Regions from separate parts of the Cedecea sp. Ae19-4 genome, predicted to be linked through region 1. Evidence: predicted binding sites of a transcription regulator. Region 1 holds the regulator's gene; each other region holds the start of a gene.
The links. Region 1 encodes Fur, which represses iron uptake genes when iron is present. Its sites were predicted from a motif close to ATAATAATGAGAACNACTATCAA; they were not measured.

Region 1 (2,203 bases):
CAGCTCGGTAAAGACGTTGCTGAGGTGCATGACATTGCTAAAAGCAGCAAAGAAGATCTCGAAGGTTTCGACATTCTCTTGCTCGGCATCCCGACCTGGTACTACGGCGAAGCCCAGTGTGACTGGGATGACTTCTTCCCTACGCTTGAAGAAGTCGATTTCAACGGTAAACTGGTGGCGCTGTTCGGCTGCGGCGACCAGGAAGACTACGCGGAATACTTCTGTGATGCGCTGGGCACCATTCGCGACATTATCGAACCGCGCGGCGCGGCGATTGTGGGCCACTGGCCAACCGCGGGCTACCACTTTGAAGCCTCCAAAGGCCTGGCGGATGACGACAATTTTGTCGGCCTGGCCATCGATGAAGATCGCCAGCCGGAACTGACCGCTGAGCGCGTTGAGAAGTGGGTTAAACAGGTTTCTGAAGAACTGAATCTGGCGGATATCATTAACGCCTGATTTCTCTGGCGCAAATACAGCATTTGCGCCATCTTGATAGCTTTTAGCAATGAAAATAATTGCTACAAGTTTGTAACTTTCTCGTACATCCCTGTACAATGTCTTCCTGATAGCTTGGCTGATAATTACTGTAAATGGCGACGCCGCCACGATTTTTCAGCCTTATTTTGCACCATACTTGCGGTTCCCATTTAGAAGTAGCAGTTCTATAATGAGACGCATTACTCTTTACGCTCACTGCAGTTTGAGCGAATCGTTAAGCAACAGGACACTTTCCGCATGACTGACAACAATACCGCATTAAAGAAGGCCGGCTTGAAAGTCACGCTTCCTCGATTAAAAATCCTCGAAGTGCTGCAAGAGCCGGTAAATCATCACGTCAGCGCGGAAGACTTATATAAACGTCTGATCGACATGGGCGAAGAAATCGGCCTGGCGACCGTCTATCGCGTGCTGAACCAGTTTGATGATGCAGGGATCGTGACCCGCCATAATTTTGAAGGCGGCAAGTCCGTTTTTGAGTTGACCCAGCAGCATCACCACGACCACCTGATCTGCCTCGACTGCGGTAAAGTGATCGAGTTCAGCGATGATTCTATTGAATCCCGCCAGCGTGAAATTGCCACTCGCCACGGCATCCGCCTGACTAACCACAGCCTCTATCTGTACGGACACTGTGCTGAAGGTGACTGCCGCGAAGACGACACGGCCCACGATCCTAAATAAGTAATCCGCATTAACAAACGCTGCTTCGGTGGCGTTTAAAAGCAAAAACCGGCAGGTTTCCCTTGCCGGTTTTTTTATTGACTGAAAAAGGCTATCAGCTGTTATTGGCGCGAATCTCCTGCCAAATCTTATCGCAGCGTACCTTCGCGGCTTCATCATTGCCGCTCTTTCTTGCCTGGATACATTTCTGGTAATCCAGCACGTTCACCGTTTCTTTCTCAACAAACGCTTTATGCTGTTTTTCCTGGCGCAGTACGTTCAGCACGCTTTGGCAGGCTTCAATTTTATCCGGATTGCCTTCCGCCGTATTGATACAGGCGCTATAGGCCTGCTTCAGGCGTGAATCTTCCGGAGGTGCAGGAGGTTGAACGCAGGCAGACAGCGTGAATACAGCGGCGGTAATCAGCAGAATCTTTTTCATGTTCGGTTCCTTATAAAAAAACGGGCGCTTGCGCGCCCGGTTTCACATCAGAAGATGGTGAACGGAGCAATCACGATGAATTTCACGTCACGCTCATCCTGGAAGATGTTGCCGTACCCACCGCCCCAGCTTGGGATGTCGGAGTGGTTGTCGTACTGAGTGAAGTGCAGTTTGAACAGCGTGCCTTTCGCACGGCCTTCCTGTACGGTATACATGGCGTCGAGGCTGTAAGAAGACTCTTTGATCTTGTTGGAAGCGAGATCCTGGCGGTTACCGGAAGCATCAAGCGCCCATGTAGATGGTTTTGCGTCCCATGCATAAACGTAAGAAGCACCCACTGCCCAACCCGGCAGGTTCCAGTTGCTCAGGTCATACATTGCACCGAAGAACACGGCTTTTTCACCGTTGGCGTTGAAGTCAGAGCGGTTATCCCACCACACATCCAGACGACCGTTGGAAGACGCGTAGGTTGGCGTCATACGCTGCAGGAAGTAACCCTGCTGGCCTTCTGCCTTCACCATGGTCCCTTCCAGACGCAGGTCGACCTGGCCAATTTTATAGCCAAATGTCAGCGCCTGGAGCCATGCGGTGCCATCG
Region 2 (2,203 bases), 1.1 Mb from region 1:
CTTCTATCTCCGCTACCTCCGGCGTGCTGCTCTTTACCGTTGTGGCGGGTGGGATTGTCTGCATCGGTACTCACATGGTCGATATGTTTAACCGCGTGCTGTTCAGCGCCAAAATCATTCTGCTGGTGGTAATGCTCGCCCTGATGATGCCGCATATCCACCACACCAACCTGCTCACGCTGCCGATTGAGAAAGGCCTGGCGCTTTCCGCTATCCCGGTCATCTTTACCTCGTTTGGCTTCCACGGCAGCGTACCGAGCATTGTCAGCTACATGAACGGCAATATTCGCAAGCTGCGCTGGGTGTTTATCGTCGGCAGCGCTATTCCTCTGGTGGCCTATATCTTCTGGCAACTCGCCACCCTCGGCGCCATTGACTCGCCAACCTTTACCGGGCTGATGGCGGAACATTCCGGGCTGAACGGCTTCCTGCAGGTGGTGCGTCAGGTGGTGGCCACCCCTCACGTTGAGCTGGCGATTCATCTGTTCGCCGACTTTGCGCTGGCGACGTCATTCCTCGGGGTTTCGCTGGGTTTATTCGACTACCTGGGCGATCTCTTTGCCCGCAACCGGAAAGCGTCTGGCCGCCTGCAAACCGGGCTGATGACGTTCCTGCCGCCGCTGGTATTTGCCCTGTTCTACCCGCAGGGGTTTGTGATGGCGCTGGGCTATGCGGGCGTTGCGCTGGCGGTGCTTGCCCTGCTGGTACCGTCGATGCTGGTGTGGCAAAGCCGCAAACAGCATGCGGAGGCAACGTGGCGCGTGACGGGCGGTAAGCCGCTGCTGGGGCTGGTCTTTGCCTGCGGGATCGCGGTGATTGTTATTCAGTTCCTGATTACCGTCGGCCTGCTGCCGGAAGTCGGTTAACGCTCTCGATATTCACGCGGGGCATTCGTCCCGCGTTCTTCATTTTTTCTGCTAATTCCCCGCTAAATCATCAGGATTTTGGACATAAAACCAGTAATTATGTAAGCAGAGTTAATATTGTAAATGCTAATTATTGTTATTATCATCTTAATTCCCATTATAAAATCGCTTCAGTTCAGATAAACAACATCATGAATCGCATTCCTTTTGGTTCTACTTTCGTTCGCCAGGCACTTGTTAATTCAAAATTATTAATCATTTCAACCTTCATTGTTGGGGCTCCGGCTTTCGCCGCCGACAAACCGAAGGAAGACACCTTAACCGTGGTCGCTACCGCTAACCCGGACGGCTCACCAACCAGCTATACCCAGGATGACTCCTCCATCGCCTCCCGCAGCAAAACGCCGCGCAGCGAAATCCCGCAGTCCGTTAGCGTGGTCACGCCGCAGGTGATTGACGACTACGCGGTGACCTCGGTCAATGACGCGATGAAGTTCGTCAGCGGCGTCACGCAGAGTAATACTCTCGGCGGCATCGAGGACGGTTTTGTCAAACGCGGGTTCGGCTCGAACAGCGATGGCTCCGTGTTTATTGACGGGGTGCGCAGCAACCAGGGCCTGGCGATGGATTCCAGCATCGACCATGTTGAGGTGCTGAAAGGCTCGGCCTCCCTGCTCTATGGCATCCTGAACCCTGGCGGCGTGATTAACCTCGTCAGCAAGAAACCGCAGTACAGCTGGAACACCCACGTCAGCGGCACCAGCAGCAGCAACGGCGGCGGGTCCGGCATGGTTGACGTCACCGGCCCGCTCGGCAACGGCTTCGCCTTCCGCCTGGTCGCCGAACGCCAGCATGAGGATTACTGGCGGAATTTCGGCACCGACGAACACACGCTGATTGCCCCGTCGCTCAGCTGGTACGGTGACAAAGCCTCTTTCAATATCAGCTACGTAGAATATAAGTTTGATATTCCGTACGACCGCGGCACGGCGTTTATCAACGGCAAACCGCTCAACATTCCTTACGACCGCCGCATTGACGATTACGCCAACCATGCCTGGGGCAAAAACAAACGCCTGACGACCAACTACTCGTACAAGCTGGATGACACCTGGGAAACGAACCTGAACTACGCCTGGATGCAGCGCCGCTACGACAGTAACGAAGTGCGTGCCACGGCGGTCGATTCTAACAGCGGCCTGGTTTCCCGTCGCGCGGATGCTAACCGTGGCTTTAACCACCAGACGGATTACGCGTCCTGGGACATCAGCGGCAGCCCTGAACTGCTGGGCATGACTCACGACATCACGCTGGGCGCGGATTACGAGCAAAACGAA
Region 3 (2,203 bases), on a different contig from region 1:
TACCGTACACCCGGAAGCCTATCCGGTGGTCGAACGTATTCTGGCCGCCACTCAGCAGGCGCTGCAGGACCTGATGGGCAACAGCAGCGAATTACGCGATCTGAAGGCCAGCCAGTTTACCGATGAGCGTTTCGGCGTCCCAACCGTGACGGACATTATCAAAGAGCTGGAAAAACCGGGCCGCGACCCGCGCCCTGAGTTTAAGACCGCACAGTTTGCCGAAGGCGTGGAAACCATGAACGACCTGACGCCGGGCATGGTGCTGGAAGGCGCGGTGACCAACGTCACCAACTTCGGCGCATTTGTCGACATCGGCGTGCATCAGGACGGCCTGGTGCATATTTCGTCCCTGTCGGACAAATTCATCGACGATCCGCACAAAGTGGTGAAAGCGGGCGATATCGTTAAAGTTAAAGTCCTGGAAGTGGACCTGCAGCGGAAACGCATCGCCCTGACCATGCGCCTTGATGAACAGCCTGGCGAAGGTGGCAGCCGTCGCGGTAATGGGGGTGGCAACGCACCTCGCGAGCAAAAAGGCAGGCCAACAGCACAACAAAAACCGCGCGGGCGTGAAAACGCCGCCGGTGGGAATAGCGCGATGATGGATGCGCTGGCCGCTGCGATGGGCAAGAAGCGTTAATTGTCTGACCTCTCCCTTCGGGGAGAGATCTTATTTTTTCCATCGCCGACAAAAAGCAGAAAAATAACGTACTCTTGATCTAAATCAATTTTCAATATCTACCCCGCCATGAAACCAGCAATTATCATCCCTGTAACATCGGCAATAACGAAATAACATTCATCGTTCACCAAAGAGAAGCCATTACTCTATTTTTCATGCAATTAAGAAACCAATTTCTTCCGCTCGTTAAAAACAACCCCACTAAATCAGCCAGAAAAATACCTATTTTGGTTAAATTCACTCAGAAAAATAAATATTGTCGACAGTAACCATTCTCATTATCATTGCATTGAACGATATTTCTTCTCTTTCTTCCGATAGCTTAATTCGTTTTTATTACACGCATCGCTCGTGAATAAAGCGATCATTCAGTCAGCGTCAATGCAGAGCCCAGCTCTAAGTAGGTCTTATGCAATTCATACCGAATAGCGCGTGGAAAATTACCGGCTTCGCCAGTGAAATCAGTCCGGCTTATCGCCAAAAATTATTGTCCCTCGGCATGCTGCCGGGTTCCTCATTCAACGTCGTCCGCGTGGCGCCTCTCGGCGACCCTATTCATATCGAAACGCGCCGCGTTAGCCTGGTGCTGCGCAAAAAAGATCTCGCGCTGGTCAATATCGAAGCCGTGGCGTAACGGCGGGGAAACGTTCGCGTTATTTTGCACATTCAACGAAGTTTACGAATAAAATGAAAAACTTAACCATAGGTTTAATCGGTAATCCTAACTCGGGTAAAACCACGTTATTTAATCAGTTGACGGGTGCCCGCCAGCGCGTGGGGAACTGGGCGGGTGTCACCGTAGAACGCAAAGAAGGTCAGTTTTCCACCCTTGAGCACCAGGTCACGCTGGTTGATTTACCCGGCACCTACTCACTCACCACCATTTCGTCACAAACTTCGCTTGATGAGCAAATCGCCTGCCACTACATCCTGAGCGGCGATGCCGATCTGTTAATCAACGTAGTGGATGCTTCTAACCTTGAGCGTAACCTCTACCTGACGCTCCAGCTACTCGAGCTGGGCATCCCGTGCGTGGTGGCGCTCAATATGTTGGATATTGCCGAGAAACAGGCGATTCGCATCGACATCGACGCGCTGGCCGCCCGCCTCGGCTGCCCCGTCGTGCCGCTGGTGTCTACTCGCGGGCGCGGTATTGAAAGCCTGAAACTCGCCATTGACCGCAAGCAGCCCAACGAGAAAAACGAGCTGGTGCACTATCCGCAGATTTTGCTGCAAGAGGCAAAAAAGCTGGCCGAGGATATGCCGCAGGAAATGCCGGTGACGCAGCGCCGTTGGCTGGCGCTGCAGATGCTGGAAGGGGATATCTACAGCCTCGCGTATGCGGGCAATGCCACAGACAAACTTGATTCAGCGCGCGCGCGCCTGGCAGAGACCATTGACGATCCCGCGCTGCTGATCGCAGATGCTCGTTACCAAAGCATCGCTTCCATTTGCGACGCGGTTAGCAATAGCCTGACAGCCGAACCCAACCGGCTGACGGTGGCGATGGATAAAATCATC
Region 4 (2,203 bases), 1.6 Mb from region 1:
TTGCGGCCATGGTGAACAGGCGGCGAGAGCTAAGATCGCCCAGCACGCCTTTGTAGGCGATGAAGTTTTCGGACTGTCCCAGAATCAGCGAGCTCACGGCGTTGAATGATTCCAGTTTGCCCATGCCGTTCACTTTAGAAAGCAGCGTACCGACAATGCGAATAATAATAGGCAGAATGCGGAAGTGCTGCAGGATCCCGATCAGCGCCGAGATAAAGATGATCGGGCACAGCACGCCGAGGAAGATAAAGGCCAGGCCCGCTTTGCTCATGCCGCCAAAGACGAAGTCGCTGCCCTGCCCGGCGAAGGTCAGAAGGTGGCCAAAGAAACCGGACACGCCGTTAATCACCCACAAGCCGCTGTCGGAGTGCAGGAAGAAGAACGCCAGCAGGCCTTCAATGACGACAAGTTGTAACAAATAGCGGATGCGGATGGTTTTACGATCGAAGCTCACCAGCCACGCCAGTCCCATGATGACAAAAAGTGCGAGAAGAAAATGAAGAATATTCATGTGCAGTCTAATTTTGAAAGAAACGTATTTAGCCACAGCTCCCGCGTCAGGTAAATGGCGGGCATAAGAATATTTAGCCATAAGATTTTCCAATGACAACATAGGCTTACTCTTAGCATGGTTAACATTTTGCGAGGCTAAATATGACTAATTCATGACACGTTATTTGGCAATAAAATAGCGAAGCGGAACAAGATTAATTCTCATTATTAATTCATTTTGTCACAAATAAAATAATAGTAACAACCATTCTCATTACACTAATATAATTAACAATTTCTTTGCATTATGGAAAATTAATAATTAAAGTAGCGCCATATTAACGCCCCTCAAAAAATATGGAGCCTGTGATGCTGAAGACGGAAATGATTGAAAAACTGAACGAGCAGATGAACCTTGAACTCTACTCCTCCCTGCTTTACCAGCAGATGAGCGCCTGGTGCAGCTATCACAGCTTCGAAGGGGCTGCCGCGTTCCTGCGCCGCCACGCTCAGGAAGAGATGGAGCACATGCAGCGTCTGTTTGCATATTTAAGTGATACCGGGAGCATGCCGCGTATTAACGCCATTCAGTCCCCGTATTTAGAATACGCTTCACTGGACGAATTATTTAAAGCGACCTACGAGCACGAGCAGTTAATTACGCGTCAGATTAATGCTCTGGCCCATTCCGCAATGACCTCTCAGGATTATCCAACCTTTAATTTCCTGCAGTGGTATGTTGCCGAGCAGCATGAAGAAGAGAAACTGTTTAAATCCGTGCTGGATAAACTCAGCCTGGTGGGCAAAAGCGGCGAAGGCCTTTACTTTGTCGATAAAGAGCTGGCCACGCTGGACGCTCAGGCTTAATTGCCGTTAAGTAGCAGGCCATTGCGGCCTGCTATTTTCATTTTAGTGCAGCGCCCCGCCGTTTCGCTGGCTGTGCCAGTATCCGTATAACGCCAGTGCCGCAGGTTTAATCGCCTCAATGCTCGCCAGAAATGCTTCCGGCGTCAGGCTTTCGAACTTCGCTTCATTCTCTTCCAGCCCATGCAGGGCAATCGCCTCCAGCTCTGGCTGAAGTTCTGCCGGCAGCGCAGGCCAGCTTTCCAGTGACACACCGCGCATGTAGCCGTAGCACCACTCTTCCACGATGGTGATTTCGCGGTTATCCACTTCGCTGGTACCAAACAGAGGCTCAAACTGCCCCGGATACTCCGCCAGGCGTTCGGCAATGTCGTTCATATGCTGGAACACCAGTACGCTAAAGCGCGTCAGCTCTTCTTTGCTTTCCCATTCCGGCTCGACATCGCCGCCCCATACCGCCCGCAGCACGGTAGCAGGTTCGGTCACAGTTGGCCCTGACAGCAGCGCCGTGAGCAGCCCATCCAGCTCGGCTACATCAATCACCGAATGCGCGGTGCCGTACTTCAGCAGAATGTCATCCAGCCAGATAATTTCGTCTTCGTTCAGCGGGCCCTGGGTCATTTTTGGCTTCCTCGTCTCGCGTTTTGAATAAAATTTGGCGTAGTGTACCCGTTCTACGCGCGACGAGTCATTTTCATTCCGCTTTCGTCAGGCATTCCACCAATAATTGACAGGTTTTGTCGTAGAGCGAGGGCGTGTGCTGCAGCGCCTGCCAGACGCTGTTGTGGTCGGCACCCGGCACGGTCAGCAAAGCATGTTTGCCCTGCCCCGACGTCGAATCATAAAG

Region 2: a site for Fur is predicted at 990-1,012, ahead of AAIE02_RS07210 (TonB-dependent siderophore receptor). Genes of this name have one in related genera too.
Region 3: a site for Fur is predicted at 945-967, ahead of feoA (ferrous iron transporter A). Genes of this name have one in related genera too.
Region 4: a site for Fur is predicted at 745-767, ahead of ftnA (non-heme ferritin). Genes of this name have one in related genera too.

What each region holds. Positions count from the first base shown of each region.
Region 1 is NZ_JBCHWG010000001.1:434,263-436,465, reverse strand. It holds gene fldA (flavodoxin FldA) at 1-459, shown strand, start outside; gene fur (ferric iron uptake transcriptional regulator) at 739-1,185, shown strand; gene AAIE02_RS02005 (ChiQ/YbfN family lipoprotein) at 1,280-1,606, opposite strand; gene chiP (chitoporin ChiP) at 1,654-2,203, opposite strand, start outside.
Region 2 is NZ_JBCHWG010000001.1:1,501,058-1,503,260, forward strand. It holds gene tyrP (tyrosine transporter TyrP) at 1-866, shown strand, start outside; gene AAIE02_RS07210 (TonB-dependent siderophore receptor) at 1,058-2,203, shown strand, end outside.
Region 3 is NZ_JBCHWG010000004.1:46,514-48,716, reverse strand. It holds gene AAIE02_RS21265 (Tex family protein) at 1-640, shown strand, start outside; gene feoA (ferrous iron transporter A) at 1,092-1,316, shown strand; gene feoB (Fe(2+) transporter permease subunit FeoB) at 1,370-2,203, shown strand, end outside.
Region 4 is NZ_JBCHWG010000001.1:2,009,490-2,011,692, forward strand. It holds gene AAIE02_RS09505 (NupC/NupG family nucleoside CNT transporter) at 1-511, opposite strand, end outside; gene ftnA (non-heme ferritin) at 862-1,359, shown strand; gene AAIE02_RS09515 (UPF0149 family protein) at 1,402-1,977, opposite strand; gene AAIE02_RS09520 (alpha/beta hydrolase) at 2,051-2,203, opposite strand, start outside.